DNA from 2 places in the Dermacoccus sp. UBA1591 genome. Region 1 is predicted to be linked to the other one. Evidence: predicted binding sites of a transcription regulator. Region 1 holds the regulator's gene; the other holds the start of a gene.
What was found. Region 1 encodes HrcA, which represses chaperone genes, less so after heat shock. Its sites were predicted from a motif close to TTNGCACTCGNNNNNNNCGAGTGCNAA; they were not measured.
Positions count from the first base shown of each region.

Region 1 (11,905 bases):
CCGATGCCGAAGACGATCGTGTTGCGGTCGATCGCGTCGACGTACTCCTTCTGCCCCAGTGTCTTCGGGCGGATCGTGCGCCCGCGGCTGGAGATGATGTTCGTCGTCAGCACGTCGGCGGGGCGCTGCGCGTTCTTGCCGCGCAGCATGCCGATAGAGCGCTCGACGGCGTCACGGTTGATCTGGTGGCCCGCATCGATCATCGTGAGCAGCTCACCGACGAGGGTCTCGACGATCGCCGCGTCCTCGCGCGGGCCGTCGATCGTCAGCTCATTGCCGCGCGCAAAGACGAACAGGCGCGGGAAGGCGCGCTCGATCGTGCGCATCAGCTGATCCTGCGGCCCGAGCAACTGCACCATCGCGACGTCGGGCGGGATGACGATGCGCGTCTGCTGCGAGGCAGCCTGGCCGTCAGGGTCGTGAGGGGTGCGCTCGGAGGGCGCGGAAGCGTCAGTCATCGTGTCTCCAGTCTAGTGGTCGCTCGGGCGCTCAGACCCAGCGCGAGCGCGCGAGCAGGGCGGCGAGCGCCGCCGGGCCGGCCGACGACGAACGCAGCACGGTGGCGCCCATCCGCACCGGCGTGGCACCGGCCGCGACGAACGCGTCGAGCTCGGCGGGCGTGATGCCGCCCTCGGGGCCGACGACGAGCATCACGTCACCGGCCGACGGCAGCTCGACCTGCGCGAGACTCGCCTCGGCGTCCTCGTGCAGGACGAGCGCGAGGCCGCCCTCCGCGACGGTGGCCGAGATCGCCTGCGCCGCAGCGTTCTTCGTCACGAGGTCACTGATGCGCGGGGGCGTCGCCCGTCGTGATTGTTTCGTGGCCGCCTCGGCCTGCGCCACCCATTTACGGCGGGCCTTCTCGGCGCGCTCACCCCTCCACTGCACGATGGAACGCTCCGCCTGCCACGGCACGACGGCGTCGACGCCGAGCTCCGTCGCCGCCTCCACCGCCTGCAGGTCGCGATCACCCTTAGCGAGCGCCTGGACGAGCGTGAACGTCACCGCCGGCGGTGTCTCGCGCGTCACCTCGCTCACGTGCGCCGTCAGCTCGCCCTTCGTGGTCTCTGCGACCACGGCGTGCGCGACGAGGCCCTCGCCGTCGGCGAGCAGGATCTGCTCACCGACACCCATCCGCTTGACGGTGACGGCGTGGCGTCCCTCGTCACCCGCGAGCACGACGGGTGCACCCGTCGCCATGTCGTCGGACAGAGCGCCGGGTGCGACGAAGTAGAGGTGCGCGGTCACGCCTCAGCCCTTCCAGGCCTGACGCAGCTTGCCGAGCAGGCCCTGGTTGACGGGCTGGAACTTCGGCGCCGGCGAGTCCTCTCCGCGCGACTCGGCGAACTGACGCAGCAGGTCGGCCTGCTCGGCCGTCAGCTTGCTCGGGGTGCGCACGTTGGCATGCACGAGCAGGTCGCCGCGGTTGTCGGTGCGCAGCCGCGTGACGCCGAGGCCCTTGAGGGTGATGACGTCGCCGGGCTGCGTGCCGGCCTTGATGTCGATGTCGCGCGAGCCGTCGAGCGTCTCGAACGGCACCGTGGCGCCGAGCGCCGCGGCCGACATCGGCAGCTCGAGCGAGCAGTGCAGATCGTCGCCCTGACGCTGGAACATCGGGTGCTTCTCGACGCGTACCTCGACGTACAGGTCACCGGCGGGGCCGCCGCCGGGGCCGACCTCGCCTTCACCGCGCAGCTGGATGCGCGTGCCGGTGTCGACGCCGGCGGGCACCTTGATCGTGATGGTGCGCGTGTCGCGCTTGCGGCCGTTGCCGTCGCACTCGAAACACGGGCTGTCGATGATGTCGCCGTACCCCTGGCACGCGGTGCACGGACGCGACGTCAACACCTGGCCGAGGAAGCTGCGCTGCACCTGCTGCGTCTGCCCCGCACCGCCGCACACGTCACACGTGTGCTTGCCCGTGCCGGGACGCGAACCGTCGCCATGACAGGTCGAGCAGACGACGGCCGTGTCGAACGTCAGCTCCTGCTCGCCGCCGAAGACGGCCGTGGCGAGTTGGATGTCGAGCGGCAGCAACGCGTCCTGGCCGTGCTGGACGCGGCTGCGCGGGCCGCCGCCTCCCCCTGCGGCACCCCCCGTGAAGAACGCGTCCATGATGTCGCTGAAGCTGAACCCGGCGCTACCGCCGGGCGCGTAGGGGTCGACGCCCTGGTCGTAGGCCGCCTTCTTCTGCGGATCGCCGAGCACGTCGTAGGCCTGCCCGACGCGCTTGAACTCCTCGGCCGCCTCCGGGGAGGGGTTGACGTCGGGGTGCAGCTTGCGGGCCTTCTTGCGGTAGGCGCGCTTGATCTCCTCGACGGAGGCCTCACGCGTGACACCGAGTTCGGCGTAGTAGTCGTTCACGAGCATCCTTGCTTTCGACGGGTGAAGATTTCGTCACTCATGTGGTCGTGGTGCGCCCGAGCCATCACTGCTCGAGAAGTTCGGAGACGTAGCGGGCGACCGCGCGCACGTTCGCCATCGTCTGCGGGTAGTCCATGCGGGTCGGGCCGAGCACGCCGAGCGTCGCGACGGCGTCGCTGCCGTAGGCCGTCGTCACGAGCGAGGTCGACTCGAGGCCTGCGAAGTCGTTCTCGGCGCCGATGCGGACGGTCACCTCGTGCGTCGGATCGTCGTCGCGTGTGCTGATGAGGCGCATGAGGACGACGTGCTCCTCCAGCGCCTCGAGAACACGGCTGACGCTGAGGCCCGCGTCGTCGCGCAGCCCGGCACGCGCGAGGTTCGCCGTCCCCGCGAGCACGACGCGCTCCTCCCGGTCCTCGGCGAACACCGCGGCGATCGTCGCGACGATCGTGTCGACGTCAGCACGCTGCCCCGGCTCGAACTCCGCGCCCAGCTCGGTCATGGCCGCGGCGGCCTCGGTGAGCAACCGCGCGCCGGAGACCTTGTTGACGCGCGCTCGCAGCGTCTGGACGAGGCGCTCGTCGTCGGCGGAGGCGACGGAGACGAGACGCTGCTCGATGCGACCTGAGTCGAGGATGACGACGAGCGACAGGCGCCCCTCGGCGACCGGCACCAGCTCGATGTGTCGCACCCGTGAGCGCCGCAGCGACGGGTACTGCATGACGGCGGCCTGGTTCGTCAGTGTGGCGAGCAGCCGGGCGGTGCGTTCGACGATGTCGTCGAGGTCGACGCTCTGACGCAAGAACGTCTCGATCGCGCGACGCTGTGTCGCGCTCAGCGGCCGCACCTGGCTGAGGCGGTCGACGAAGATTCGATAGCCGGCATCGGTGGGCACGCGACCGGCCGAGGTGTGCGGCGCGGAGATGAGACCGGCGTCCTCGAGGGCGGCCATGTCATTGCGGATCGTCGCGGCGGAGACGCCGAGCTGATGACGTTCGAGCAACGCCTTCGAACCCACCGGTTCGGACGTCGCGACATAGTCCTGCACGATGGCGCGCAGCACCTCGAGCCGCCGTTCGTCGCTCATGCGCTCACCTCCCGCGCCTCGATACCGTCCTTCGATCTGCAGTCCGTCCAAGATTGGCACTCACGCCGAGCGAGTGCCAAATCATGCGGGGTGTGTTCGCCCACAGCGTCGCGGGCGGTTCCCTCGCGCCGTCGTCCATCGTCCGTCGGTCGGCAGGCGCGCGCTCCCCGGCCCTCGGCGACGCCGCGACGGGCGCCTGGCTGCGCCCGCGGCCATCGTTCTCGGCGCGCCGCGACGGCGGTTGTCGGTGGGCGGTTCTACCCTGATCGCCATGACCGACCGTTACGGCTCCGACGTCCTCTCCGGCGATTGGCGCGCGCCTCGACGTGGGCGTTCGCGCGAGGTGCCCGCTGAGCTCGACGTCGTCGTCGAGGACGCCCAGAGCGGTTACGTCGGCGCCGTCGTGCGCGTCGAGAAGTCGGGCGGGCAGCACGTCGTCTTCCTCGAGGACCGCTTCGGCAAGGCCCGCGGATTTCCGCTCGGCGCCGGCTTCCTCGTCGACGGCGAACCCGTGACACTCGTTGCGCCCCGACCCGCCACCGCCGCGCGCCTCGCCGAGCAGCAGACGCAGGCCGGGCGGACGGCGTCCGGTTCGCTCGCCGTCCCCGGGGCGAAGGCGCGCGTCGCGCTGGGTTCGCGAATTTTCGTCGAGGGACGGCACGACGCCGAACTCGTCGAGAAGGTGTGGGGTGACGACCTGCGCATCGAGGGCGTCGTCGTCGAATACCTCGAGGGCGTCGACGATCTCGCGGCCGTCATCCGCGACTTCCGACCCGAGAAGGGACGCCGCCTCGGCATCCTCGTCGACCACCTCGTGCCCGGCACGAAGGAGGCACGAATCGTCGAGAAGGCACGCGCCCTGCCGCAGGCACGCGACCACGTGCTCATCGTCGGCCACCCCTACGTCGACGTGTGGCAGTCCGTACGACCCGAGCGGCTCGGCTGGTCGAAGTGGCCCGTCATCCCCAAGGGGCAGTCGTGGAAGCACGGCATCCTCGCCGAGCTCGGCTGGCCGCACGCGACGCAGGCGGACGTCGCGCGCGGATGGAAGCAGATCCTCGGCACCGTGCGCACGTACGCCGACCTGCAACCCGAACTGCTCGGACGCGTCGAGGAGCTCATCGACTTCGTCACCGACCCCGCGCAGCAGTGAGACGCCGGGATGGCGCGGCGTGCGCCGACATCATCCCCGGGATGGACGCCGGGGCCCGCGAATATCGATCCCGCGGGGGATGCGCTCGGGACGCAGACACGGAATCATGGTCAGTGAACGAGAGATTCACCCTTCGACACCAGGAGACGTCGTGAGCAACTCCCAGCCGTACCCCTACCCCGACGAGCGCACGCAGGGCCAGGGAGCCGGACGGCTGGCCGGCGCTCCGTACGGCGCCGAGCCGCCCGTCACCGGCCAGGGTCACCTCAGCGATGACGAGCGCGCCGCCTCGATCGTCGCGCACCTGTCGGCGCCGGCCGCCGCGATCCTGTCTGCGGGATGGGTGAGCTTCCTCGGCCCGCTCATCGTGTGGTTCATCTACAGAAACCGCTCCGCCGCGGTGCGCCGCGCAGCGGCCGGGGCGTTCAACTTCAACGTTGCGTTCTCGATTCTCTACATCGTCGGTTGGGTTCTGGTCTTAACCCTCGTCGGCATTCCCGTCGCGCTCGTGCTCTGGGCCGTCATCTTCCTCGTCGCCGCGTGGTGCCACGTCAAGGGAGCGCTGCGCTCGGCGCGTGGCGAGAGCTACGACTACCCGTTCCAGATCCGCATCCTCAACTGATGCGGCCCACGTCGCGACGCCCCGCCCCAACAGCGCACCTCGTGTGAGCGCTGGGCTCGCCCCCACCCCTGACAACGTTCCCTCGGCACCCCGTGCCGCGGCGCTTCGTGCTACCCGATTTAAGAAAAGAATCATCATCCCTGCCCTGACCCCGGCCCCCCGTTAGCGCGAGGGCGTCGCCGCCGTCGACAAGCGTTCGGCGCTCAAGAACGTCCTCGGTGCCCTCGGCCTCCTGCTGCTCGCCATGTTCGCTGGCAGTCTCGTCGCCGCCGTCGGTGATCTGTTCGGCGACAGCGAGAACGGCCTCGTGACGCCGATCGGCGTCGTGACGATGGCGCTGCAGCTCGCGATCGCGGCCTTCGTCTTCCGCCGGGCCTGGCACATCACCTCACGCGACCTCGGCTTCGTCAAGGAGGGCGCGCTGGGTTCCTGGCTCGTCGGCGCACGGGGCGGCATCGCCGCCATCACCATCGTCTGGGGCGCCAACCACCTGCTCGGGGGCGTCGACTTCTCGCCCAAGATCACCGCCTCCGGAAAACGCGAACTCGCCCAGGATGAGCGAGGCGCCCGCGCCGATGAGGATCGCCCCCAGGACGCGGAAGACCGAACTCTCGGCCGCCGTGTTCATGACCGCGCCGGCCAAGCAGCGCGAAGATGCCTTAGACGGCGGGGTGAACGTGGACGCCGTCCTGGGAGACGTTGTCCTTGAACGGACCCTTGCCGGCGCGGATGAGGCGCGTCACGAGGAAGGTGACGACGAAGGAGATGAAGACGAACAGGAGCGGCAGCGTCGTCGTCGAGTAGTCGGAGCCGTTCATCGGCGCCCCCTTCGGTCGTCGGGGTCGGCGCAGGCGGGCACGCAGGGGCCCGGGGATCGCCCCTGAGGCAGGCCAGCCCCGGGAGGCGGGCGTCTCGGTGCGCGCGGCTCAGATCGCGAGCAGCGCCCGCACGACGGTGTCGGTGAGCAGGCGACCGCGCAGCGTCAGACGAACTCGTTTGTCGCGCACCGCTGACGGGCCGTCGATCAGCCCCGAGGCGACGAGGCCGGCGACGGCGCGTCGCCCGTCCTCGTCGAGAATGTCGAGAGGAAGTCCCTCGGCGAGGCGCACCTGGAGTAGGACGCGTTCCTCATAGCGCTGGCGCTCGTCGAGCAGTTCGCGTGCCAGCGCCGGCGAGAGCCCCGCGTTGACGCGTTGGGCGTAGGCGCGCGGATGCTTGACGTTCCACCAGCGCACGCCGCCGACGTGGCTGTGCGCGCCGGGGCCGACACCCCACCACGGCTCGTCGCGCCAGTACGCGAGGTTGTGGCGGCACTGCGTCTGCGGCGAGCGCGCCCAGTTCGACACCTCGTACCAGTCGTACCCGGCATCCGCGAGCAAGGCGTCGGCGAGCTCGTACTTGTCGGCCTCGTCGTCGTCATCGGGCAGGGGCAGCTCGCCGCGACGCACCTGCGCCCCCATCTTCGTGCCCTCCTCGACGACGAGGGCGTAGGCGCTGATGTGGTCGGGCTCCAGCGCGATCGCCGCGTCGAGCGAGGTGCGCCAGTCGTCGAGACTCTCACCCGGCGCGCCGTAGATGAGATCGATGCTGACCTGCAGCCCGACGTCCTTCGCGGCGCGCACGGCGCGTTCGACGTTGGCCGGGTCGTGCGTGCGCTCGAGCGTCGCGAGCACGTGCGGGACGGCCGACTGCATGCCGATGCTGACGCGCGTGAAACCACCGTCGGCGAGGGTGCGCAGGTAGGTCTCGTCGACCGAATCGGGGTTGGCCTCCGTCGTGACCTCGCACCCCTCGGCGAGACCGAACAGCTCGCGCGCCTTCGCGAGGATGCGGACGAGGTCGTCGGCGGGCAGCATCGTCGGGGTGCCGCCGCCGATGAAGACGGTCTCGATGACGGGGACGCCGCTGGGCGCCTCGCCCAGCTCACGTGCCGCGAGATCCAGCTCGCGCAGCGCGGCGTCCGCGTATGTGCTGACACTCGCGCCCGGCTCACCGAGCTCGGTGAGCGTGTAGGTGTTGAAGTCGCAGTAACCGCAGCGCGTCACGCAGAACGGCACGTGGACGTACAGCCCGAACGCACCGCCCGCCAGCGTCGCGAGCGCAGCGGACGGGAGGGCACCGTCGTCAGGGGCGGGGATTCCGTCGGGCATCTGCGGCATCTGGTCATTGTCGCACCGCTCGGCGTCGCACCGTTGCCGTCCATCCCTGCCGCGCCCAGCTCATCGCCGCGTTCAGGCGTGACGCAGAGCGCGCTGGTGACACACCGCGAGCAGCGAGCTGATCGCGCAGACGCTCCAGGTGCCGAGCAGGAAGAGATACAGCGCCGCACCGGCCCAGGTGAAGATCGCGTGGTGCGAGCTGAGCCCCAGCATCGACGAGCCAAGCACGAGCGTGCCGACGGGGAACGTCATGCCCCACCAGCCTGGGCTGAACGGCATGCGCTTCGTGAAGCCACGCACCGTCATGGCGAGCGCCCACGCGACGAGCGGCACCCCGATCGTCAGCATGACGTAGCCGTAGACGTGCCCGGCCTGGGTCACCGTCGTCGCGATCGGGCCCTGCAGCATCGACGCCGATTGCCTCGCGATGGCCTGCGCAGCCGCCGTCGACTGACCGACGACGCCGAGCGGCAGCCACGCGGTGATCGACGCCGCGAGCGGCAGCGGCTCGACGAGCCAGTGGTGGCGGTAGGCGATCGCGAAGATGATGACCCCGAGCACGAGCGCGACGAAGAAGCAGGCCGCGCTCGCGAGCAGCACCCATACGCGCGCCTGCGGGTCGCTCAGCCAACCGACGATGCCGGCGCCGGCGGTCGCCGAGACCATCGGCGGCACGACCGCCAGACCCCACGCGGTCGTCGGTGTGCTCGGGTCGGCGACGAGCAGACGGGCCGGCACGGCGACGGCGGTGGCGAGGCCGATGACGGTGCCGATGACCCACAGGACGAGGTCGGCCCGCCAGGCTGCGTCCCTCAGGCCCGCGGAGATTGTCGGGAGCACCGCCGATGTCGCCGAACCGACGGCGAGGACGCCCATCGAGACCATGCCCCACTGCGCCATCGCGACGGGGTTCGCGATGCTCGCACGCAACGCGTCGCGGTCACGAGCGATACGGACGACGAACGCGGCGGTGAGGGCGACGAGCAACGTACAGGCGATGAGCCAGAACACCACGGCGAGCAGGTGACCGAACGGGATGACGTCGGTGCGCAGTTCGCTCAGCGTCGCCAGGATGGCGCTGCCCATGACACTGCCGTACCAAGCCGGCGACGCCGCGGGCACCGTCGTGTTCGCGAAGAACGAGCCGGTGGTGCGGTGAGGCATGACGTCGGTGGCGGTGGCTGTGCTCATGGGTTCCATGCTCCCGCCGTGTCGGCTCGCCCGGTAGCCCTATATCCGGCATGGGGGTATGCGTTTCGCATATAGGCTGGAGTGGTGACGACCTGGCCCGACCTCGCGACGCTCGAACTGCTCGTGGCACTCGCCGATGAGGGCTCGCTCAGTGCGGCCGCCCGACGCTGCGGGGTGGCGCAACCCAACGCGAGTCGCAGCATCGCCCGGCTGGAGCGCGGGCTCGGCCTGTCGCTCATCCATCGCGCGACGACCGGTGCCCGCGTCACGACCGACGGCCTGCTCGTCGTCGAATGGGCGCGCGCGACGCTCGAGGCGGCGCGCGCCCTCGAGACGGGAGTCGCGGCACTGCGCGCTCGTACGCAGGCGCCCCTCGTCGTCATGGCGAGCCAGACGGTCGCCGAACACCTGTTACCGGGATGGATCGCGGGGTGGCAGCACGCCGCGGGTGGCGCGGGCGCCGGTGGCGCTTCCCCTCACGACCCATCGCTTGGCGAGACGCGCGGCATCTCGGTAGCCGTCGGCAACACGACGGAGGTGCTCGCCGCGGCACGCGGCGGTGAGGTGGATCTGGGGTTCATCGAGGGCCCCGGCGCTCCGCCAGGGTTGAACTCCGTCGTCGTCGCGCATGACGACCTCGTCCTCGTCGTCGCGCCGCAGCATCCGTGGGCCGCGCGCTCACGTGTCCGCGCCGAGGAACTGGCGGCCACACCGCTCGTCGCGCGCGAGTCGGGCTCGGGCACGCGGGTGGCCTTGCGCCGCGCCCTCGCGCCGCTCGATGTCGCTCCCCCGGCGCTCGAGCTGGCGAGCAACGCCGCCGTGCGGGTTTCCGCCGCGGCCGGGACGGCTCCCGCCGTCCTCAGCCGGCTCGCTGTCGACGACGCGCTGCGTGCGGGCACCCTCGTGGAGGTCGGCGTCGACGGCGTCGACCTCACCCGCAACCTGAGGGCCGTCTGGGCCGGCCCACGGCGGTTGACGAACCCCGCCGCCGCGGCGCTTCTGGCCACGGCGGCGGGGTGAACGTCACTTCTTCTTCTTGGCCGAGACGTAGATCGGGATGATGCCCTCGACGGCGACCGTGCCGTCCTCGACGAGGCGCCCCGTCACCTTGACGTCGACCTGGAACGGCGGCTCCTTGTCCCAGTCCTCCGGCGTCGTCTCGGCGATGCACTCGATGTCGCCGGGCGTCTTCGCGACGTAGTCGAGCGTGATGCCCTTGGGGATCCAGCGCATGTCGTCGGGCGTCGTCGCCTCCGCGAGCAGCCCCATGGCGCACTCCATGCCGTTGGCGATGGCGATGGCGTGCACGGTGCCGATGTGGTTCTGCACACCCCACCACTTCTTGATCTTCACGACGCCGCGGTGCGGCTCCATCGTCTGGATCATCGGGGCGACCGTGCGGAAGTAGGGCGCCTTGAGCGCGAACGCGGCCGAGAACGCTGCGCGCCCCGCCTTGTCGTTCTTCGCTGTGAGCTTCTTGTACATGCCGTAGACCTGATTCATGGCCCCAAGGTTACCCGCGAGTATCGCGTTCGCGCCCGATCAGCCGCGCCGGGGACACCGAGCCCGAACGCCGTGGGGGCCGCGCGGCACCGCTCAGTTGGCTCGCTTCACCTCGAGGTCGCGCACGATGCGCTCGACCTTGAGACCCTTCGTCTCGAAGCGGGTCGTCGTGCGGCCCTCGAAGCGCGGCGCGAACCCTCCGCGCGCGCCCTCGGGATCGACGTGGGCGTCCCCGGCGTCCGCGAGGCGCCCGGTCCACGGGTTGGTGAAGCGCGGCGACGCCTCGGCGACGTCACGCATGTGCCAGGCATAGTCGGCCCAGTCGGTCGCGAGGCGCCAGGTGCCGCCGGGCACGAGGACGTCGGCGACGACGTCGGCGAAGCCGAGCTGCACGAGACGACGCTTGTGGTGCTTCGTCTTCGGCCACGGGTCGGGGAAGAACGTCCACACCTCGTCGACGCTGCCCGGCGCGAAGAGCCGATCGAGCGCTTCGGAGGCGTCGATCTCGATGAGACGCACGTTCGTCACGCCCGCGTGGACGGCCTTCGAGATCGTCTGCGCGATGCCGGGACGCCACACCTCCAGAGCGATGAAATCCGTCTCGGGGTGCTCGAGCGCTGCATGGACGATCTGATCCCCCGCGCCCGAACCGATCTCGACGACGAGCTTCGCCCGGCGTCCGAACACCTCGGCGATGTCGAGCCGGAAACCATCGACGGGCTCGGTCGTCCCCGGCTTGCGGGGAACGTCGAGGACGTACTGCTCACCGTTGTCACTCAGCGCACGATGGTGACGCTCCGGCATCCGGCCGCCGCGGCGCGTGAACGAGCGCGTGCGTGCGAGCGGGCGCGGCCCGACCTGCGGGTGCTCCCCCGCGCCCTCCGACGGCTGGCCGGACGTCGCACCCGGAACGTAACCGGGCTTGCTCACTTCTTCTTCTCCGCCGACTCGCCCTGGCTGAGCGCGGCGATGAAGGCCTCCTGCGGCACCTCGACGGAACCGACCATCTTCATGCGCTTCTTGCCCTCCTTCTGCTTCTCGAGCAGCTTGCGCTTGCGGCTGATGTCGCCGCCGTAGCACTTGGCGAGCACGTCCTTGCGGATGGCGCGGATGTTCTCACGGGCGATGACGCGCGTGCCGATGGCCGCCTGGATCGGCACCTCGAACTGCTGACGCGGGATGAGCTCCTTGAGCTTCGTCGCCATCATCGTGCCGTAGGCGTACGCCTTGTCGCGGTGCACGATGGCGCTGAACGCGTCGACGGTGTCGCCCTGCAGCAGGATGTCGACCTTGACGAGGTTGGCGCTCTGCTCCCCCGCGGGTTCGTAGTCGAGCGAGGCATATCCGCGCGTCTTCGACTTGAGGGCGTCGAAGAAGTCGAACACGATCTCCGCGAGCGGCAGCGTGTAGCGCATCTCGACGCGCTCCTCGGACAGGTAGTCCATGCCGAGCAGGTTGCCGCGACGGGCCTGGCACAGCTCCATGACGGCGCCGATGTACTCGCTCGGCACGAGGATCGTCGAACGCACGACGGGTTCGGTGATGTCGGCGATCTTGCCCTCGGGGAACTCGCTCGGGTTCGTCACCTCGCTGACGACGCCGTCGTCCGTCGTCACCCGGTAGACGACGTTCGGCAGGGTCGAGATGAGGTCGAGGTTGAACTCTCGCTCGAGGCGTTCACGCGTGATCTCCAGGTGCAGCATGCCGAGGAAGCCGACGCGGAAACCGAACCCGAGCGCTGCCGACGTCTCCGGTTCGTAGACGAGCGCCGCGTCGTTGAGCTTCAGCTTGTCGAGGGCGTCACGCAGGATCGGGTAGTCGGAACC
Region 1 is NZ_DCNR01000123.1:11,253-23,157, forward strand. Features, by position in the region: gene B2284_RS14050 (PhoH family protein) at 1-458, opposite strand, end outside; gene B2284_RS14055 (16S rRNA (uracil(1498)-N(3))-methyltransferase) at 490-1,248, opposite strand; gene dnaJ (molecular chaperone DnaJ) at 1,252-2,364, opposite strand; gene hrcA (heat-inducible transcriptional repressor HrcA) at 2,429-3,451, opposite strand; gene B2284_RS14070 (DUF3097 domain-containing protein) at 3,723-4,604, shown strand; gene B2284_RS14075 (DUF4870 domain-containing protein) at 4,756-5,226, shown strand; gene B2284_RS14080 (hypothetical protein) at 5,471-5,935, shown strand; gene B2284_RS14085 (hypothetical protein) at 5,886-6,044, opposite strand; gene hemW (radical SAM family heme chaperone HemW) at 6,153-7,385, opposite strand; gene B2284_RS14095 (TDT family transporter) at 7,458-8,576, opposite strand; gene B2284_RS14100 (LysR family transcriptional regulator) at 8,661-9,596, shown strand; gene B2284_RS14105 (hotdog fold domain-containing protein) at 9,600-10,079, opposite strand; gene trmB (tRNA (guanosine(46)-N7)-methyltransferase TrmB) at 10,173-11,009, opposite strand; partial or broken gene lepA (translation elongation factor 4) at 11,006-11,905, opposite strand, start outside.

Region 2 (20,149 bases), on a different contig from region 1:
AGTCGTCGCCGGCGGCATCGCGGACGGCGCGCGCGATCTCGCGCGGCAGCGTCATGCGCTTCTCGGCGGAGCCACCGAAACGGTCGGTCCGGTCGTTCGTGCGGGCGGCGAGGAACTGGTTGATGAGGTAGCCCTCGGAGCCCATGATCTCGACGCCGTCGTAGCCGGCCTCCTTCGCGAGGCGCGCCGAGTTCGCGTAGTCGCGGATCGTCTTCTCGACGTCCTTCGTGCTCATCGCGCGCGTGCCGAACGGCGTGATCGGCGACTTCTTGTTCGACGCGCTCTTGCTCCAGGGCGTGTAGCCGTAGCGGCCCGCGTGCAGGATTTGCATGACGATGCGCCCGTCGTGCTCGTGGACGGCGTCGGTGACGAGCTTGTGCCGCCCGAGCTGCCGCTTCGCCGTCAGCATTGAACCCATCGGCCCGAGCTGGCCGGTGATGTTAGGCGCGAAACCACCCGTCACCATGAGCGCGACGCCGCCCTCCGCACGTGCCGCGAAGTAGCGCGCGAGCTGCGGGAAGTCCTTAGCCTTGTCCTCGAAGCCGGTGTGCATCGAGCCCATCATGACGCGGTTCTTCAGCGTGATGCCGCCGACGTCGAGGGGGCTGAGCAGGTGCTCGTAACTCATCGTGTTCTCCCGGGTGCTGGGGTGCGTTCGTTGTCGTGCGGTCTGTCTTTCACGCCATGCGGTCTGTCGTCCACGGCGACGCTCGCCGCGAGGTTCCCGTCGACGTCCACGTTCAGGTTTCCGTCCTCATCACCGTCCTCACCCCTGCGTGCAGGGGCACCCGGATGCACTTGCACGCAGGGGGTGGGCAGCGTCTCGCCGCTCAGCAGCGCCACCATCTCGTCGCACCACTCGAGCATGGCGCGTTCGGTGCGGATTCCCCCGCGCAGGACGGCGTAGGTCGGACGCTCCTCGTCGCTGAGGGATGACGGATCGGGGTAGTGCCTCGCGCAGTTGGCCTCGAAGTAGGCGAGCTGGGCGGCGTGCTCGTCGCGATGACGGCGGATGTCGGCGACGACGGCGTCTGCGTCGCCGAAGCGCATGCCGCGCACCTTGACGGCGAACTCGGAGCGCAGCGTCTCGCTCGGGGTGGGTGTGCGCGTCCACGCGAGTAGTTCCGCACGACCGGCCGGGGCGATCGTGTAGACGCGACGGTCGGGGCGACCCTCGCCCGCCTCGGTGCGGACCTCGACGAGGCCTTCGTCCGCCATCTTGGCGAGGACGCGGTAGATCTGCTGGTGCGTCGCGCTCCAGAAGAACCCGAGCGAACGGTCGAAGCGCCGCGTCAGGTCATACCCGCTCGCCTCGCGCTCGGCGAGGGACACGAGCAACGCATGCTGCAACGACATGCACTTAGTTTCATATGCGCAGATGCGCATGTCAACCGCCTCGATGTTGCCCCGCGATTCGAGGCGCGGCGCCCCGAATCCCGGGCAACATCGCGAGAGGAAGTGCTCCCTGGACGACAAAAGGCTGACGCCCGCCCGAGCATTCACTCAGGCGGGCGTCAGCCCGTGGAGGCGCGCTTTCTCAGAAGCCCATACCGCCCATGCCACCGTCCATGCCCGCCGCAGCGTCAGCGCCGGCGTTCTTCTCCGGCTTGTCAGCGATGACGGCCTCGGTCGTGAGGAACAGCGCCGCGATGGACGCAGCGTTCTCCAGCGCCGAACGCGTCACCTTCGCCGGGTCGATGATGCCCGAGGCGATCATGTCGACGTACTCACCGCTCGCAGCGTTCAGACCCTGACCGGCGGGAAGCGAGCGCACCTTCTCGACGATGACGCCCGGCTCGAGGCCCGCGTTCGTCGAGATCTGCTTGAGCGGAGCCTCGGCAGCGACGCGAACGATGTTCGCACCCGTCGCCTCGTCGCCCTCGAGAGCGGAGAAGGCCGACTCGGCGTCCTTCGTCGCCTGGATGAGCGCGACGCCACCACCGGCAACGATGCCCTCCTCGACGGCTGCCTTCGCGTTGCGCACAGCGTCCTCGATGCGGTGCTTGCGCTCCTTGAGCTCGACCTCCGTCGCGGCACCCGCCTTGATGACGGCGACGCCGCCGGCGAGCTTCGCGAGGCGCTCCTGCAGCTTCTCGCGGTCGTAGTCGGAGTCGGAGTTCTCGATCTCGGCGCGGATCTGCGCCACGCGGCCCTTGATCTGCTCGTCGTCGCCAGCACCTTCGACGATCGTCGTCTCATCCTTCGTCACGACGATCTTGCGGGCGCGGCCGAGCATGTCGAGCTCGGTCGACTCGAGCTTGAGGCCGACCTCCTCGGAGACGACCTGGCCGCCCGTGAGGATAGCGATGTCACCGAGCATCGCCTTGCGGCGGTCGCCGAAGCCGGGAGCCTTGACGGCGACGGCCTTGAACGTGCCGCGGATCTTGTTGACGACGAGCGTCGACAGGGCCTCGCCCTCGACGTCCTCGGCGATGATCGCGAGGGGCTTGCCGGACTGCATGACCTTCTCCAGGACGGGCAGCAGGTCCTTGATGTTCGAGATCTTCGAGTTGACGATGAGGATGTACGGGTCGTCGAGGACGGCCTCCATGCGCTCGGTGTCGGTGACGAAGTAGCCCGAGATGTAGCCCTTGTCGAAGCGCATGCCCTCGGTCAGCTCGAGGTCGAGGCCGAACGTGTTCGACTCCTCGACCGTGATGACGCCTTCCTTGCCGACCTTGTCCATCGCCTCGGCGATGAGCTCACCGATCTGCGGGTCAGCGGCGGAGATGGACGCGGTCGCAGCGATCTGCTCCTTCGTCTCGATCTCCTGGGCGTGCTCGAGCAGCTGCTTGCTGACGGCGTCGACGGCCGTCTGGATGCCGCGCTTCAGCGCCATCGGGTTCGCGCCGGCCGCGACGTTGCGCAGACCCTCGCGCACCATCGCCTGGGCGAGGACGGTGGCCGTCGTCGTGCCGTCACCGGCGACGTCGTCGGTCTTCTTCGCAACTTCCTTGACGAGCTCGGCGCCGATCTTCTCGTACGGGTCCTCGAGCTCGATCTCCTTGGCGATCGAGACACCGTCGTTGGTGATCGTGGGGGCGCCCCACTTCTTCTCCAGCACGACGTTGCGGCCCTTGGGGCCGAGGGTCACCTTCACGGCGTCGGCGAGCGTGTTCATGCCGCGCTCGAGGCCGCGACGGGCCTCCTCGTCGAAAGCAATGGTCTTGGCCATGGCTGTGGTTCCTCCACGTGACGTTCGGATCGACCACATCAGCGCCCGCGACGGACGGGCCCGATCACGCGCCGGTCATGTCGGCGCGCCCCGAACCCTCACTGCTGCAGTCAGGCTTTTGTCACTCTCACGATCAGAGTGCTAACCCCATGATTAGCACTCGCCCCCACCGAGTGCAAACCCTCCGCGCACGCACCCGCGTGTTGTTCGCTCATAGCGGCACCCCGACGTCTGTCGTGCGGCTGCCAAGATGGGCTGCGGCGCCACGAGAGCGGCGACATGCGGGGACGTGGCGGCGCGCTGAGCCGCGGTTCAGACGGTGCGTCGACGCCCCGCGCGGCGTCGCTGGATCCGCTTGACGAGCAACGGATCCGCGGCGAGCGCCGCCTCGGTGTCGGCGAGCTTGTTGAGCTGCTGGTAGTACTGCGTGCTCGTCAGCCCGAAGCGCTCCTTGATCGCCGCTTCCTTGGCGCCGGGCAGCTTCCACCACTCGCGTTCGAAGGCGAGCATCGCACGGTCGCGCTCGCTCAGCCCGGGCGCGTCGGCGTCACCGGGCACGTGGGCACCCGCGGGGGTCTCGATCATGGCCATCCGCTCAGGATACGAGGCCGCCCGGCCCGTTCCAACCGCGCTCGGGGCGGGTTGTCAGACCCGCGCGATAGGTTGGACACATGCCTCGTCCGTACGACGAACTCGTCCACCCGAGCTGGGTCGAACCCCTCGCGCCCGCCGCCGAGCACATCGCCGCCGCGGGGGCGTTCCTGCGTGACGAGGTGGCCGCGGGGCGCGGCTACCTGCCTGCGGGCGACGCCGTGCTGCGCGCGTTCACGCAGCCGTTCGACGAGGTGCGCGTCCTCGTCGTCGGCCAGGATCCGTACCCGACGCCCGGGCACCCGATCGGCCTGAGCTTCGCCGTCGCACCCGACGTGCGGCCCATCCCCCGCAGCCTCGCGAACATCTACACCGAACTGCACGACGACCTCGATATCACCCCACCCGAGCACGGTGACCTGTCGGCGTGGACCGATCAGGGGGTGCTGCTGCTCAACCGCGTCCTGACGGTGCAGCCCGGCAAGCCGGCGAGCCATCGCGGCAAGGGCTGGGAGCACGTCACCGCGACGGCGATCAACGCGCTCGTCGAGCGCGAGCAGCCCCTCGTCGCCATCCTGTGGGGGCGCGACGCGCGCTCACTCGCGCCGCACCTCGGCGACACGCCGACCGTCGAGTCGGCCCACCCCTCACCGTTGTCGGCCCGCGGCGGCTTCTTCGGCAGCAAGCCGTTCAGCCGCACCAACGCCCTGCTCGAAGAACTCGGCACGCACACGATCGATTGGCGCATCCCGTGACAGACACGACCCCCGACACCCGTACCGCCGAAGAGGCGCCCGCGGCCCGCAGCGGCCACGAGCGGACGTGGCGGCGCTACGTCGCCATCGGTGACTCCTTCACCGAGGGCATGAGCGACCCCGACCCGCGTCAGGACGACGCCTACCTCGGCTGGGCCGACCGGCTCGCCGTCGACCTCGCTCAGGTCGCCGACGGCGCGGGGCACGCATTTGAGTACGCGAACCTCGCGATCCGGGGCAAGCTGCTCGCCGACGTCGTCGGCCCGCAGCTCGACGCCGCGCTCGCGATGCAGCCCGACCTCGTCAGCATGGTCGGCGGCGGCAACAACATCATGCGCCCGAACGTCGACCTCGACGACGTTGCCGATCAGCTCGAGGCCGCCGTCGTCCGCCTCAAGGACGCCGGAGCCGACGTCATGCTCGCGACGATGGTCAACCCCACGGGTTCGAAGATCATGACCCGCTTGCGACCGCGCATCAGCTGGCACATCGCGAACCTGTGGGGCATCGCGCAGCGACACGACTGCTACGTGCTCGACGTGTGGGGCATGCGTGCACTGCGGGACATGCGCATGTGGGGTGCCGACCGCCTGCACCTGTCCCCCGAGGGCCACCGCCGTGTCGCGCAGCAGGCGGCGTGGACGCTGGGCCTGCCGACCGAGGGCGACTGGCTCGACCTGCTCCCGCCGCTCGAACCGAAGCCAGCCCGTCAGCGCCTGGCGGAGAACGCCGAGTGGTCGAAGGAATACTTCGGCCCGTGGATCGAACGCCGCCTGCGCGGCACGAGCTCGGGTGACGGGCGTGAGGCGAAACGCCCCCACCCGATGCCGATCGACCCGAGCGTCGCCGCCGAGCTGTTCCGACGGGCCTGACCACCCCGGCGTCCTCGCCCCGAGAACCGATCCGATCAGCCGACCGAGAGACAGAAGGCCACGAGGATGAATCGTTCCCTCACGACGGCGACCGCCGCCACCGCATCCGCCGCCGTGCTGGGTCTGTCCGGCTGCGGCGGGTCGAGCAGCACGAACTCGTCGGGCTCGAACGCCGCCGGCAGCTCCTCGGCCACGGCGAGCTCGAGCAAGACCATCACCGTCCTCGCCGCGGCCTCGCTCACCGAGAGCTTCACCAAGCTCGCCGAGGACTTCGAGAAGAACCACCCCGGCGTCGAGATCAAGATGAGCTTCGCAGGCAGCCAGGACATCGTGCGCCAACTCAAGGGTGGTGCACCGGCCGACGTCGTCGCCATGGCCGACACGACGACGCCCAAGACGATGCCGGCCGACATCACGCAGGGCAAGACCTGGACCGACTTCGCGACGAACGAACTCGAGATCGCGACGCCCAAGGGCAACCCGGGCCACGTCACCGACCTCGCGAGCCTCGCGAAGGTCAGCACCGTGCTGTGCGCCAAGACCGTGCCGTGCGGGCGCGCCGCCGACAAGGCGCTGGCGAAGGCGAACGTCCACGCGCACGTCGTCAGTTACGAGCAGAACGTCAAGTCGACGCTCGCGAAGGTCTCCTCCGGTGACGCGGACGCCGCGGTCGTGTACCGCACGGACGTCAAGGCCGCCGGTGACAAGGTGACGGGCGTCGATATCGCGTCCGGCTCGAACGTCAAGACGACGCTGCCGATCGCGACGTGGAGCAACAACGAGTACGCCAAGCAGTTCGTGCAGCTCATCACCGGCGCCGAGGGCCGCAAGGTGCTGAGCGACGCCGGGTTCGGCTCGCCGAGCTGACGTGAGCGCCCCCAGCGCCAGCAGAACGAGCCCCACCCGCCGCGCCCCCGATGCCGGCGGTGTGGTGCTCGGGGTGTTCGCAGCGGTCGCGGTCGCGTTCGTCGTCGTCCCGCTCGTTGCGCTGCTGCTGGAGGTGCGCTGGTCGCACTTCGCCGCCGACCTGCAGACCGCCGGCACACGCGAAGCTCTCCTGCTGTCGCTTCGCACCACGACGACGACGGCAGCCCTGTCCGCACTGTTCGGCACCCCTCTCGCCTGGTGGCTCTCACGCCTGCGGGGGCGTGCCGCCGCGTGGCTGCGGGCGCTCGTCACGGTCCCCCTCGTGCTGCCGCCCGTCGTCGCCGGTGTCGCCCTGCTCGACGCGTGGGGGCGCGGCGGCCTCATCGGCACGGTGCTGCAGGACAGCTTCGGCACGTCGCTGCCCTACTCGTGGGTGCGCGTCGTGCTGGCCGAGACGTTCGTCGCGATGCCGTTCTTCGTCGTCGCCGCCGAAGGCGCGTTCCGCGGCATCGACGCTCGGTGGGCGCGCACCGCCACCGTGCTCGGCGCGAGCCGCTGGTACACGCTGCGCCGCGTCCTCATCCCGATGGCGGCGCCCGGCCTGCTCGCGGGGTTGACGCTCTCCTGGGCACGCGCTCTCGGTGAGTTCGGTGCGACGATGACCTTCGCCGGCAGCTTCCCCGGCACGACCCAGACGGGCCCCCTCGCGGTGTATCAGGCGCTCGACATCAGTCAGGACGCCGCCACCGCCCTCGCGGCCCTCATGCTCGGCATCTGCCTCGTCGTGCTCGCCTTGCTGCGCGGACGCTGGAGCGGTGTGCGATGAACCCGTCTTTCTCGCCCGAACCGCCTGAGACGCCCGAACCGGAGGGGTTGAGCTTCGCCGGCACGATGCGGCGCGGCTCGTTCGAGCTCGAGGCCGCGTTCACGTGCGCTCCGGGCGAGGTGCTCGGGGTGCTCGGCCCCAACGGCAGCGGCAAGTCGACGCTCGTGGCCGGCATCAGCGGCCTCGAACATCTCACGAGCGGTGAGCTGCGCGTCGGGGAAGCCTGTTGGGACGACGGGCGCGGTCACGCCGTGCCCCCCGGCCGCCGTCAGGTGGGTCTCATGACCGCGGCGGGCGACATCTTCGGCCATCTCGACGCCCTCGAGAACGTCGCGTTCGGGCTGCGGGCGCGGGGCGTATCGCGCTCCGCCGCGCGCCGTCGTGCGCGGCAGGAGCTCGAGCAGGTGGGCATCGCCGACCTCGCGAGCCGCCGTCCGCACGAGTTGTCGTCAGGCCAGGCACAACGCGTCGCTCTGGCCCGTGCACTGGCCCTCGCCCCTCGGGTGCTGCTGCTCGACGAGCCGCTCTCGGCCATCGACCAGAGCGGCCGCGACGAGTTGCGCGCGCTGCTCGGCGAGCGCCTCGCGCGCACCGACGCCGTCACCCTGCTCGTCACCCACGACCCGCTGGAGGCACTGACGCTCGCCGACCGGCTGCTGTTCCTCGAAGCCGGGCGCGTGACGCAGCTCGCCCCGCCGCAGGAGGTCGTGCGCTATCCGCGCACGGCGTTCGCCGCCCGCGTCGTCGGCCTCAACCTGTGGCGAGGGACGAGCGACGGTCGCGCCATCACGACACCGGGTGGCGCCCGCATCATGGCCGCCGACGTGCCGCCGTCGGGCGAGCGGGCGTTCGCGGCCTTCGCGCCGACCGCGGTCTCGCTGTGGCGCGAGGTGCCCGCCGGATCGCCTCGCAACACCTGGCCGCTCGTCGTGCAGCAGATCGAGCACACCGGGACGTCGGCCCGCGTGCACCTGCGGGGTGACGCAGGCGTCGCGGCCGATCTCGTGGCCGACGTGACGCTCGAGGCCGTCACCGAACTCGGCCTGCACCGCGGCTCGCACGTCGCAGCGAGCGTCAAGGCCACCGACGTCACGCTGTACCGCTGACCCCTCAGCGCGCGAGCTCCTCCTGCCCTCCTGCACCATCGCGACGGCCTCGCCCGACCCTGTTGCGCCCAGATGCACCCGGGTGCTCTTGCACGCAGGTGCATCTGGGCGCACGGAGGCGGGGCCGCCGCGTCGTCGGAGCGACACGACGAGCCAGGCGCCGCGGGAACGAGGGTGACCCACCCCACATTTCATTCGCACCGCTCGTTAGAGTGCGTCACATGAAGATCACGCAGCACACCGTCGCTCTCATCTCCGGTGCCGGCTCGGGCCTCGGCGAGGCCACCGCCCGCCGCCTGCACGCCGACGGCGCGGCCGTCGTCATCGCCGACCTACCGAGTTCGAACGGCCAGGCCGTCGCCGACGACCTGGGCGAGCGCGCCCTGTTCGTCCCCACCGACGTGCGCGACGAGGAGCAGGTGCGCCAGGGCGTCAACGCCGCCGCCGAACTCGGTGAGCTGCGCATCGCCGTCGCCTGCGCCGGGGTCGGCACCCCGGGGCGCGTGCTCGGCAAGAACGGCGTCCACGCGCTCGAGAAGTACCGCACCGTCATCGACATCAACCTCGTCGGCACCTTCAACCTGCTGCGTCTGGCCGCCGAGGCGATGGTCGCGAACGAGCCCTCCCCCACCGACGACGGCGCACCGGACGCGCACGGTGACCGCGGCGTCATCGTCATGACGGCCAGCGCCGCCGCCTACGACGGCCAGATCGGTCAGGCGGCCTACGCCTCGAGCAAGGGCGGCATCGTCGGGCTGACGCTCCCCGCCGCGCGCGACCTCGCCGACAGCCACATCCGCGTCATGACGATCGCGCCCGGCACGATGGAGACGCCGATGCTCGCGGGGCTGCCGGAAGCGGCGCGCGAATCGCTCGGCAAGGTCGTGCCGCACCCCTCGCGCCTCGGCCGCCCGAGCGAGTACGCGGCACTCGTCGAGCACATCGTCGCGAACCCGCTGCTCAACGGTGAGGTCATTCGTCTCGACGGTGCGCTGCGTATGCCGCCGAAGTGAACCCCGGGTCCTCGTCCCAGATCTTCACCTCGGCCCCGCGCAGCAGGTTGACGTACAGAAGACCGAAACAGAAGAGTGCGATGCCACCGACGACGTCGAGGACGAAGTGGTTGCCCGTCGCCATGACGTCCCAGTACGTGACGAGCGGGTAGAGCCAGGCGGCGCGGGCCCACACGGGCCGGCGCCGCTTCCACGTGTCGTACACGACGTAGGCGACCCAGGTGGACCAGGCGCAGTGCAGGCTCGGCATCGCGGCGTACAGGTTGGCCGATTGCGACGGGTCACGCGCGAGGCGACCGCCCATGATGTTGTAGACGGCGTTGACGTCGATCATGCCGTCGACGGCGAACCGGGGCGGGGCCATCGGCAGCAACCAGAACACGAGCAGGCTGGGCAGCGTCATCGCGATGAGCAACCGTCTGAGGCGCCGGAACCCGTCCGGGTTCATCCACCAGGCCCACGCGAGCGCGATGGGCACCGTCGCGAGCACCATGCCGTAGTAGTACCCGGCGCCCTGCGCGAGGACGGGCACCTCGGCGAGCGATGAGTTGAGCCATCGTTCGATGTCGATGCGCAGCCACTGCTCCAGGTCGAACAGGCGGTGCGCATGCCGGACCGACTCGTCGTGCTCTCCGCGGATGTGCTCCTGCGCGAACGTGAAGTACTGGAAGAACATCCAGAACAGGAACAACTCGATGAGTAGCGCTGGGCGGCCACCGAGCGGGCGCACGAGCGCCCTCACGAAGCGGGGCGGCGGCTCGGTGGTGCTCAGCGAGAAGTCGTCACGCGACGGCGTCAGGTCGCGCATCGAACGCTCGGCAGGCGTGAGGGAGTCGGGCATGCCACTCCTCACCTCGTCGCGGCCGTCGAACAAAACACGTCAGTGTATCCCCGCGCACTCGGGCAGGCCGAGCCTCGGGGGCGGGCCCGCTCAGTGGCGGTCGATCAGGACGTACGACGCCGCCGCCGACAGTGCCGCCACCCCGACGACGGACGGCCACGCGCCGATCTTCTTCGCGAGCGGGTGCGAGGCGCCGAACCCGCCGACGTACACGGCGGTCAGCGCCGCCGTCTGGGCCGCGCCGCCCTTGGCGAGCCACGTGCGGCCCGCGTACCCACCGGCGAGCGCAAGCACGACACCCCCGAGCGGACGGATGCCCGTCTCACGGGCGGTGAGGTAACCGCCGAGGAGACCGAGGGCGGCGACGGGTGCGGTTTCGACGTCTGCTGCAGGCTTGAGATTCATGCCCTCATCGTAGGTCGTCGCCCGACGGGACGGGCATCGCGACCCGCCTCGTATAAGATCACAGGGCTGCCGATACCGGCAGTGTGCTGGAGTGGCGCAATCGGTAGCGCACCTGTCTTGTAAACAGGTGGTTGTGGGTTCAAGTCCCATCTCCAGCTCTCACCGCCCGCCTGCCCGGCCAGGGCACACGACGAGGGCCCCACCGCTTCGAAGCGGTGGGGCCCTCGTCGTCGATCAGGCGATCAGACGCGCGATCAGTGGTTGTTCAGGTGCGCCTGCAGGGCGCGGACGGTGCGGGCGTTGAGGTACGTCGCGCCGTCCTGGGAGATGCCGAGCTTCGACTGCAGCGCGGCGACCGTGCGGGGGCCGATGATGCCGTCGGGCGTCGTGCCGACCGTGCGCTGGAGGGCCATCTTCGTCTGCGGGCCGACGATGCCGTCACGGTACGTGCCGACCCAGGCCTGCAGCGAGCGAGCGGTCTGGCGACCGAGGATGCCGTCGACGGCGAGCTTGCCGGACGTCGCGGCGGGAGCCTTGACGGCAGAACGAGCGGTGGAACGCGACACCTGCGTGTTCGCGGCCGCAGCGGCAGGAGCCGCAGCGGTGCTGCCACCGTTGGCGCGGGTCAGGCCACCGCGCACGGAGCACACGGGCCAGGCGCCGGGGCCCTGGACGGCGAGGGTCTTCTGGGCGATCGCGATCTGCTGCTCGCGCGTGGCGAGGTCGGCGCGAGCGGCGTACTGCGTGCCACCGAAGCCGGCCCACGTCTGCTGCGTGAACTGCAGGCCGCCGTAGAAGCCGTTGCCCGTGTTGATGTGCCAGTTGCCGCCCGCTTCACAGGCGGCGACGCGGTCCCAGACCGAACCGGCCGGTGCGGCCGAGGCGGTGGTGGCGCTCGTGACGCCGGCGCCGACGGTGGCGGCACCGACGAGGGCGACGCCCGCAGCCTTGCGACCCATGGTCGAGTCGGAGGGAGCGGAGTGCTTCGGGGTGTAACCCATGGAGGTGTTTCCTTTCCTGACGACGCCGGTGAGGTGAGCTGTCGGGTTCGAGCGGTCAGGTGCTCGGCCGGTTCGGGACCGGCTTCACCCCAAGGCACTCAACGAGTGCCACGAGTGGGTCCCCCACCCTCGTCTGCGGTTCGCACGGTGCGAATGAAGCGGCGCCCGACGAGGTTTGGCGTTGGCGCTGCCCGCGAATTCTTGGTGTGTTGAGTTGTGAGCCGCTTGGGCGACACTCACGACATCGCCACAGCGAGGAGAACGTTACGCGACCTACGTCACAAAATGTGAATCACCGCGGCCCCCGCCGTCGCCGCGCGCGAGAACACCCCGCCCGTCAGCGGCGACGAGCCCTGCGGCGCTGCACGATCGGGCGGTCGAAAGGCGCCGACAGCACGTCCCCGAGAAGCGCCCCCGTGCTCAGCGCGAGGGCGATCCCGACGGCGCCGAGCATCGTCGTCACCCCGACCCCGGACTGCGCCACGCGCGTCGCTCCGAGCAGTGAACCCGACACGGACTCGTACATGCCGCGGAAGATGCGCAGGCCGGGCAGCATCGGCGAGACCGCGGGCATGACGAGCACGAGCGCGGGGGCGCCCAGGCGCAGCGCGAGCAGTCGCGCGCAGAACCCTACGGCCGTCGCGGCCATCGCGGTCGCCGTCGTCGCGCCGAGGCCGATGGAGCTGACGAGGAACGTCACGCCGCCCACGCCCAGGGCGCCCATGACAGCCGTCGGCACGAGCATCCGGACACGCGAACGCATCGTCACGGCCGAGCAGACCGCACCGAGCGCACCGCAGGCAACCTGGAGCAGAAAAGTCGTCGACGGCGAGTCGTAACGCAGCACCCCGGGCGACTGGAGCCCGAGGTCGAGGGCGTTGTCGAGACTCAGCGTCAAGGACAACCCCGCACCGACGCCGACCGTGATGCCCGCGCAGGCGAGGATCACCGTCAACACGCGTCCGGAGGCGGTGACCGGATAGCCGGTGACGGCGTCCTCGACCGCGGACGCCATCTGACGACCGGGCAGCAGCGCGACGATGCCGCCCGAGATCGCGTACGCGAAGTCGGCCATCGTCATCGAGCCGGGCAGGTGGGTGGCGACGAACTCGCCGACGAGATGACTCTGGTGCGACATGTACGCGAGCCACGCGAGCATCGTCGAGGCGAGTCCGCCGGCGGCCGCCGAGTAGAAGCTCGGCACCCCCAGGTTGCTCAGCACGCGCCCGATGCGGTCGACGATGATCGCCGACACGAACGCGACGGCGACGGCCATCCAGCTACCACCGAGGATCGTCGCGACCGACGCGGCGAGACCACCGAACGCGACCGAGACGAGCCATCGCGGGTACAGCCGCGGCATCCGCTGGATGCGCCGCAACTGCCTCGTCGCCTCGTCGAGATCCATGCCGCCCGCGACGAGGCGCTCGACGAACTGGTGCACGGCCGTCAGTCGGGAGAAGTCACGCGTCGACGAACGGGCGACGCGCAGCATCGTCAGCGGCGGATGGCCTGGATGCGGTGACGGCGTCTGCAGCAGCAGCGCCTGGTTCGTGATGTCGACCTCGAGGCGGCGCAGCCCCGCCGATGCGGCGACGGCGACGACGCTCGACTCGACGTCACGCGTGCTCGCCCCGCAGCGCAGCAACAACTCCCCCACGCGCACGGCGATGTCGAGCGCCTTGTACTGGGCCGAGTCGTCGCTGACTCCCGCGAGGACGTTCGGGTCGCGGTAGGGAGTGTTCTTCAGCGCATCGGCGATGGGCAGCGGCTCGGTGACCGGTTCGCTGCGCAGGAACCGCATCCGCGGCGCCAGGACCGGCTGCGTGTTCTCCGAGATCGGGTTGGGCCCCGTCGTGCCGTGCTCTCGTCCGTACTGACCCATTCCCTGATCCTAGGGCGCCGAACGTGACGATCCCTCGGCGCGCGCTGTGAACGCGCTGTGGTGCATCGACTCAGCGCTGCACGCTCGGCGCGTACCGCGCCAGCGGGTCGTCGATGCCGCCCGTCAACGGGAACCACGAGATGTCGCCCTGCTGCAGGAACGAGCCGACCAGCATGAACAAGCCGAGGCCGACGGCGATGCCCGCGACGATGCGCGTCGCGTTCTGCGGCACGAGGCCGCGCACGAGCGAGCGCGAACCGCGTCGGTAGCCGACCGAACCGGCGCCTCGCCACAGCGCCAGTTGCGCGGCGCCCGCGCCGAGCACGAGCGGCAGCGCCCACCACACGCGCGGCACGCAGCCGCGCACGGCCACCCAACCGATGCCGACGAGCGCCGCGACGCAGGCGAAGACGACTGTCGGCAGGATGAGGGCGAACAGCGTCGACAGCGTCGCGCGCAAGGCGTGCCACGGCGCACTCGCGACGGCGACGGCGCCGTCGCTGCGTCGTCGTCCGGCCTCGTAGCGTCGCAGGACGGTCTGGGTGATCGTGGAGTCGCTGAAGCGCGCGGCGAGGTTCCACACGACGAGCAGCACGAGCCCGACGACGGGCACGAGCGCCGTCACGCCCAACCACAGGACGAAGATCGCCTGCAGCGTTCCCGATCGATGCGGCAGGTTGATGCGCGGGTCGTGCTCGCCCGGGCGCGACTGCGGTTTCGGCGCGAACGGAACGGGCGCGGAGCCGTATGGGCTCGGGTTGGCATACCCCTGGGCGCCCTGACGCACCGGGGCCCCCTGCTGAGCGCGTTCGGCGTCCGTTGGCCCCGCACTCAGCGGCGGCGGCGACGTCACCGGCGCGACGCGCGTGGCGTCCGGGCGGCCGAGCACAGCCGTCGCGTCGGGGCGGGGTTGCTGCGATTCGGGGCGAGTCACGCGCGGCTCTGCCGCGCGTCGCACCGGGACGTACGTCGTCGGTTCGCCGCGCGCGTACCGCTCCATCTGTTCGATGACCTGCCGGGCCGACGGTCGCTCCTGCGGCACCGGGCTGAGCGCGGCGGCGAGCAGCGGCCGCAGCCGCGCGTCGACGCCGCCGAGGTTGGCCTGACCACGCGTCACGCGGTCGAGCACCGCCGGCATCGGGCCGCGCCCGAACGGCGGCTCACCCTGCGCGGCGAAGGCGAGCGTCGCGGCCCAGCCCCACCAGTCGGTCGACGTCGACACGGGCGCACCCTCGACGAGCTCGGGCGAGAGGTAGCCGGGGGTGCCCATGACGAGGCCGGTCGACGTCAGGCGCGCGTCGTCGGCGATGTGGGCGATGCCGAAGTCGATGACGACGGGGCGCCCGTCGACCATGAGCACGTTGCCCGGCTTGAGGTCGCGGTGGACGACGCCGGCGTCATGGATGGCCTGGATGGCGACGGCCAGGTCGCGCCCGAGGCGCGCCAGCGCGTCGGGCTCGAACGGCCCGCGGCGCTTGACGACCTCGTCGAGGGGGATGCCGGGCACGTACTCGGTGGCGATGTACGGGCGCTCGCCGTACGGCTCCGCGGCGATGACGGCGGCGACGCCGGGTGTGTGGACGCGTTCCAGCGTCGCGACCTCCCGCGCGAGGCGGGTGCGCGCGTCGGGGTCGTAGGCGATGTGCGGGCGCAGCACCTTGACGGCGACCTCCCGCCCGTCCGAGCTTCGGGTGTCGAGCGCGCGGTAGACGACGCCCATGCCGCCCTCGCCGATCTTGTCGAGGATGCGGAAGTGGCCGACGACGTCCCCACCGTCGGCCGGGGTGGCCGCGTGAGCGCCCGAGCCCTGCCGTGTCCGCGTGCCCTGCGGCGCCACCTGTGTCGCGTCGTCGTGACGCTCGGGCGTCGGCGACGGCGTCGGGTGGGTGCGCCGCGGCAGACGGTGTCCGGCGCGTGTCGGCTCAGGAGGCTCCGGGGACGTCATGGCTCCACGGTAGGCCGCGCACATGACAAAGTGCTGGATCGACGCGGCCCGGCACGCCCCCGCCGCCCGCGATAGGCTCGTGACGAAGACGCGAACGGCCCCGGCGCCCCGCCGAATTCGAGCGCACGCCGCACCTGTTCGTCCCGCGCACCGATGAGCGAAGGAACTTTCCGATGAGCGAGACCTACGACTTCGTCGTCGCGGCCAACCGGCTGCCCGTCGACCGCGTGACGACGCCGGACGGCGAGTCGCAGTGGCGCCGCTCCCCCGGCGGCCTCGTCACCGCGATGGACGCCGTCATGCGTGGGCGTGACGGCGCCTGGGTCGGCTGGGCGGGCGAGCCGGGTGAGGCGCCCGAACCGTTCGACGACGGCGGCATGCACCTGCACCCGGTCGCGCTGTCGGAGCAGGAGGTCGCCGACTACTACGAGGGCCACAGCAACGACACATTGTGGCCCGTCTACCACGACGTCATCATCACGCCGACGTTCCGTCGCAGCTGGCGTTCGGTGTATCGCCGCGTCAACCGTCGCTTCGCGAACGCCTGCGCCGAGGTCGCCGCGCAGGGCGCGACGGTGTGGGTGCACGACTATCAGCTGCAGCTCGTGCCGGAGATGCTGCGCGAGATGCGCCCCGACCTGCGCATCGGCTGGTTCAACCACATCCCCTTCCCCGCCGTCGAGCTGTTCGCGCAGCTGCCCGGGCGCGAGGAGATCCTCGAGGGGCTGCTCGGCGCCGACTTCCTGGGTTTCCAGCGCACCGAGGACGCGGGCAACTTCCTGCGCGCGGTGCGTCAGTACCTCGACCTCGACGTGACGGGCGACGTCGTCGACCTCGGCGAACGTCAGGTGCGCGCAGCCGCGGTGCCGATCTCGATCGACGTCGAGGGGCTGCGCGAGATCGTCGAGTCGGATTCGGTGCAGGCGCGGGCGCGTGAGATCCGCGAGCAGCTCGGCAACCCGGAGAAGATCCTGCTGGGCGTCGATCGCCTCGACTACACGAAGGGCATCCGTCACCGCCTCAAGGCGTTCGGCGAACTGCTCGCCGACGAGCGGCTCGACCCGAGCAAGCACAAACTCATCCAGGTCGCGACGCCGAGCCGCGAGCGCGTCAAGGCGTACATGGATCTGCGCGACCAGATCGAGCTGACGGTCGGGCGTATCAACGGTGACTTCTCGAGCATCGGCGCGACGGCGCTCACGTACCTGCACCGCTCGTTCGACCGCGAGGAGATGGCGGCGATGTTCGCGGCCGCCGACATCATGCTCGTCACGCCGCTGCGCGACGGCATGAATCTCGTCGCGAAGGAGTACGTGACGTGCTGCGCCGACGACGGGGCGCTCGTGTTGTCCGAGTTCACCGGCGCCGCGACGGAGCTGAGCGACGCCTACCTGTGCAACCCGCACGACATCGCGGGTCTCAAGCAGCAGATCATGAAGGCCGTCGACGCGCCGGCGCCCCAGCGTCGTCAGCGGATGGACTCGATGCGTGCCCTCGTGAGCGAGAACTCGGTGCAGCAGTGGGCGAAGAACTACCTCGCGAGCCTCGAGGCCGCCCCGAAGGCGCCGTCGACGCAGGCCGCATCGTGACCGCGACGCCGCTGCGGCCGCCGTCACGCGAGGAGCTGGGTGCTTTCGCGCGCCGCGGTGACGTGCTCGTCGCCTCCGACTTCGACGGGGTGCTCGCGCCGATCGTCCTCGACCCCGCGAGCGCCCGCCCGCAACCGGGCACGATCGAGGCACTCAGTGCGATGGCGGCGCTACCGGGCGTGAGCGTCGCACTCGCATCGGGTCGTGACCTCGCCACCCTGCGCGCGCTGACGGGGATCGACGAGTCCTCCCCCATTGTCCTCATCGGCAGCCACGGCGCAGAGATCTCGACCACCCTCGGCTCCGCCGCCTCGGGCGGCAGCGCGCTGAGCGACGTCGAGCGCGCCGCCCTCGACGGCGCCACCCACGCGCTCGAGACGATCGCCGAACGACTGCCCGCGACACGCGTCGAGTACAAGCCGGCCGGCGTCGTCCTGCACACCCGCGGCATGGACGAGGACGAGGCCGAGCGCGCGACCTGCGCGGCGCTCGCCGTCCCGCAGGATGTCCCGGGCGTCCACGCGATGCGCGGCAAGGCCGTCGTCGAACTGTCGGTGCTCGACGTGTCGAAGGGCGCGGCACTCGCGGCCCTCGCCGCCGAGCGCAACCTGCGTGCGACGTTCTACCTGGGCGACGACGTCACCGACGAGACGGTGTTCACGACGCTGCGCGCGGGAAGCGACATCGGCGTCAAGGTCGGCGACGGCGACACCGCCGCAGCGCACCGCGTCCCCGGCTGCACCGACGTCCCGCCGCTGCTCGACGCTCTGCTCGGCGCGCTGACGAAGGCGCGGCGCGACGCGCCACGAGACGACGCCGACGTCCGAGACGACGCCGACGCCGGTAAGGGCGCCGTCAGCGCACCGGAGGCGGGCCGGTAGAGGCGCGCACGACGAGGTCGGGCGCGAGCACCAGCTCACGGGCGCACGGCGCGGCCGCTGCGAGCCCACGGATCTGGTCGAGCAGCGTGTCGACGGCGCCGTCGGCGAGCGCGGGGACGTTCTGGCGCACCGTCGTCAGCGGCGGCGAGGTGTGCTCCGTCATCGCCGAGCCGTCGAAACCGACGACGGAGATCTCCCTCGGCACGTCCAAGCCCGCGTGACGCGCTCCGCGGATGACGCCGAGCGCCATGAGGTCCGAGCCGCAGATGATGCCGCTCGCGCCCCGCGCGGTGAGCTGCGTTCCCGCGAGTTCGCCGCCCTCGACGCTGAACCACGTGTGTTCGACGAGCGCCTCGAACCCGAACTCGGCCGCGGCGTCGCGGAACGCCGTCAGCTTGCGGATCGACGGGGTGTAGCGTGCCGGCCCGACGGCCAGACCGAGCCGGCGGTGCCCCAGACTCAGCAGGTGGCTGACGGCGAGGCGCACCGCGACGTGGTCGTCCGTCGACAACGACGTGACGGCGAGGTCGTCGCGGTGGCCGTTGACGAGGACGACGGGCAGGCCCTGCGCGACGAGTTCCTGATGGCGCGCGATCGACGCCGTCGTGTCGGCGTGGCGCCCCGAGACGTGGATGAGCCCGGCGATGCCGCGTTCCAGCAACATCGACAAGTACTCATCCTCCTGCACCCCACCGGCGCTCGTCGGGCACAGGACGGCGGTGTACCCCGCTGCCGCGAGCCGCGTCGTGACGGCCTGTGCGAGCGCGGGGAAGATCGGGTTGTCGAGTTCGGGCACGACGAGGCCGATGGCGCCAGCCCCCGCGCGGCGCAGACTCGCGGGGCGTTCGTAGCCGAGGACGTCGACGGCGGTGAGGACGCTGCGGCGCGTGGCCTCGGCGACGCCGGCCTTGTTGTTGAGCACGCGCGAGACGGTCGCCTGCGAGACCCCCGCAGCAGCAGCGATCTGCTGCAGGCGCGGCGGCGATTCGTCGCCGCCGCGCCTGAGCGCCGCGTCCTCGGTGGCGCTCACGCGCCCGCTCCCGTCGCGCCGCGACGGTAGGAGTTCACTTCACCGAGCCGGTGGTGAGACCACCGATGAGCTGCTTCTGGAAGGCCAGGTACAGCGCCATGATCGGGATCGAGCTGAGCAGCGCACCAGCCGAGAACTGGCCGAACAGGGCGTTGCGGTCGTTGCCGACCGTCATGCCGTAGAGGCCGACGCCGAGGGTCTGCTTGTCGACGTCGGTGAGGAAGATGCTCGCGAGCATGAACTCGCCGAACAGGCTGACGAACGACACCATGAACACCGTGACGAGGATCGGGCGCACGAGCGGCAGCGTCAGGCTGAAGAACACGCGGGCATGCGAGGCGCCGTCGACGAACGCGGCCTCGTCGAGTTCCTTCGGAACGGTGTCGAAGTAACCCTTGAGAAGCCACACGTTCGATCCCATCGCGCCGCCCAGATAGACGAGGATGAGCCCCCACGTGGTGTTGAGGCCGAACGCGGGCATCACCTCACCGATCTTCGAGAAGGTGATGTAGAGGCCGACGAACGCGAGCAGCGCCGGAAACATCTGCAGCAGCAGCAGCGCGAGCAGCATCGCCCGGCGGCCTCGGAAGCGCAGGCGCGAGAACGCGAACGCGGAGCACGCGCCGATGAAGACGCTGAACACCGAACCGACGAGCGCGATGAGCAGCGCGTTCTTGTACCAGGTGACGAACGGTCGCGCCTCGTTGCTGAACAGGTCGGAGAAGTTGTTGAGCGAGAAGCTCGTCGGCAGCAGCGTCGAAGAACTCAGCGTCCCCGCCTTGTTGAGTGCCGCCGAGAGCAGGAACAGGATCGGGAACAGCGCGAAGGCGAGCGCGCACAGCGCGAGCAGGTGGCGCCACCACACGCCGCCACCGAGGCGCGGCGCACGAGCATGCGTGCCACCGGGAGCAGCTTCGGGCACGCCGGTCACGGCTCCCGGTTCGGGCAGGCCGGCCGCAGGGGTGTTCATGGCAGACATCAGTTGACCTCCTCGAGGGCCTTGCTGCGCAGGAAGCCGGGGAAGCTCAGGAGCGCGACGATGATGAAGATGACGACGGCGACCGCGGATGCGAGACCGAAGTTCGGGTTCGTCCCGTCGATCGCGAGACGGTACGCGTAGGTGATGAGCAGGTCGGTCGAACCGATCTGGGCGCTGTCGCCGACGAACGGCCCGCCCTTGGTCAGCAGGTAGATGAGGCCGAAGTTGTTGAAGTTGAACGCGAACGACGCGATGAGCAGGGGGCCCACCGCGACGAGCAGCAGCGGCATCGTGATGGAGCGCAGCGTCCGGATCGGGCCGGCACCGTCGATGCGTGCGGCCTCCATGACGTCACCCGGGATCGACTGCAGCGCGCCTGTGCACACGA
Region 2 is NZ_DCNR01000003.1:24,096-44,244, forward strand. Features, by position in the region: gene B2284_RS00405 (NADPH-dependent 2,4-dienoyl-CoA reductase) at 1-628, opposite strand, end outside; gene B2284_RS00410 (PadR family transcriptional regulator) at 625-1,356, opposite strand; gene groL (chaperonin GroEL) at 1,538-3,175, opposite strand; gene B2284_RS00420 (DUF3263 domain-containing protein) at 3,488-3,766, opposite strand; gene B2284_RS00425 (uracil-DNA glycosylase) at 3,847-4,521, shown strand; gene B2284_RS00430 (SGNH/GDSL hydrolase family protein) at 4,518-5,393, shown strand; gene modA (molybdate ABC transporter substrate-binding protein) at 5,460-6,260, shown strand; gene modB (molybdate ABC transporter permease subunit) at 6,262-7,086, shown strand; gene B2284_RS00445 (ABC transporter ATP-binding protein) at 7,083-8,192, shown strand; gene B2284_RS00450 (SDR family NAD(P)-dependent oxidoreductase) at 8,414-9,205, shown strand; gene B2284_RS00455 (phosphatase PAP2 family protein) at 9,165-10,046, opposite strand; gene B2284_RS00460 (hypothetical protein) at 10,137-10,451, opposite strand; tRNA gene B2284_RS00465 (tRNA-Thr) at 10,537-10,609, shown strand; gene B2284_RS00470 (transglycosylase family protein) at 10,706-11,452, opposite strand; cyclic di-AMP (ydaO/yuaA leader) riboswitch at 11,461-11,607, opposite strand; gene B2284_RS00475 (threonine/serine exporter family protein) at 11,790-13,337, opposite strand; gene B2284_RS00480 (serine/threonine-protein kinase) at 13,408-15,282, opposite strand; gene B2284_RS00485 (alpha,alpha-trehalose-phosphate synthase (UDP-forming)) at 15,456-16,871, shown strand; gene otsB (trehalose-phosphatase) at 16,868-17,752, shown strand; gene B2284_RS00495 (LacI family DNA-binding transcriptional regulator) at 17,727-18,782, opposite strand; gene B2284_RS00500 (sugar ABC transporter permease) at 18,817-19,761, opposite strand; gene B2284_RS00505 (ABC transporter permease subunit) at 19,761-20,149, opposite strand, start outside.
Region 2: a site for HrcA is predicted at 3,329-3,355, ahead of groL (chaperonin GroEL). Genes of this name have one in related genera too.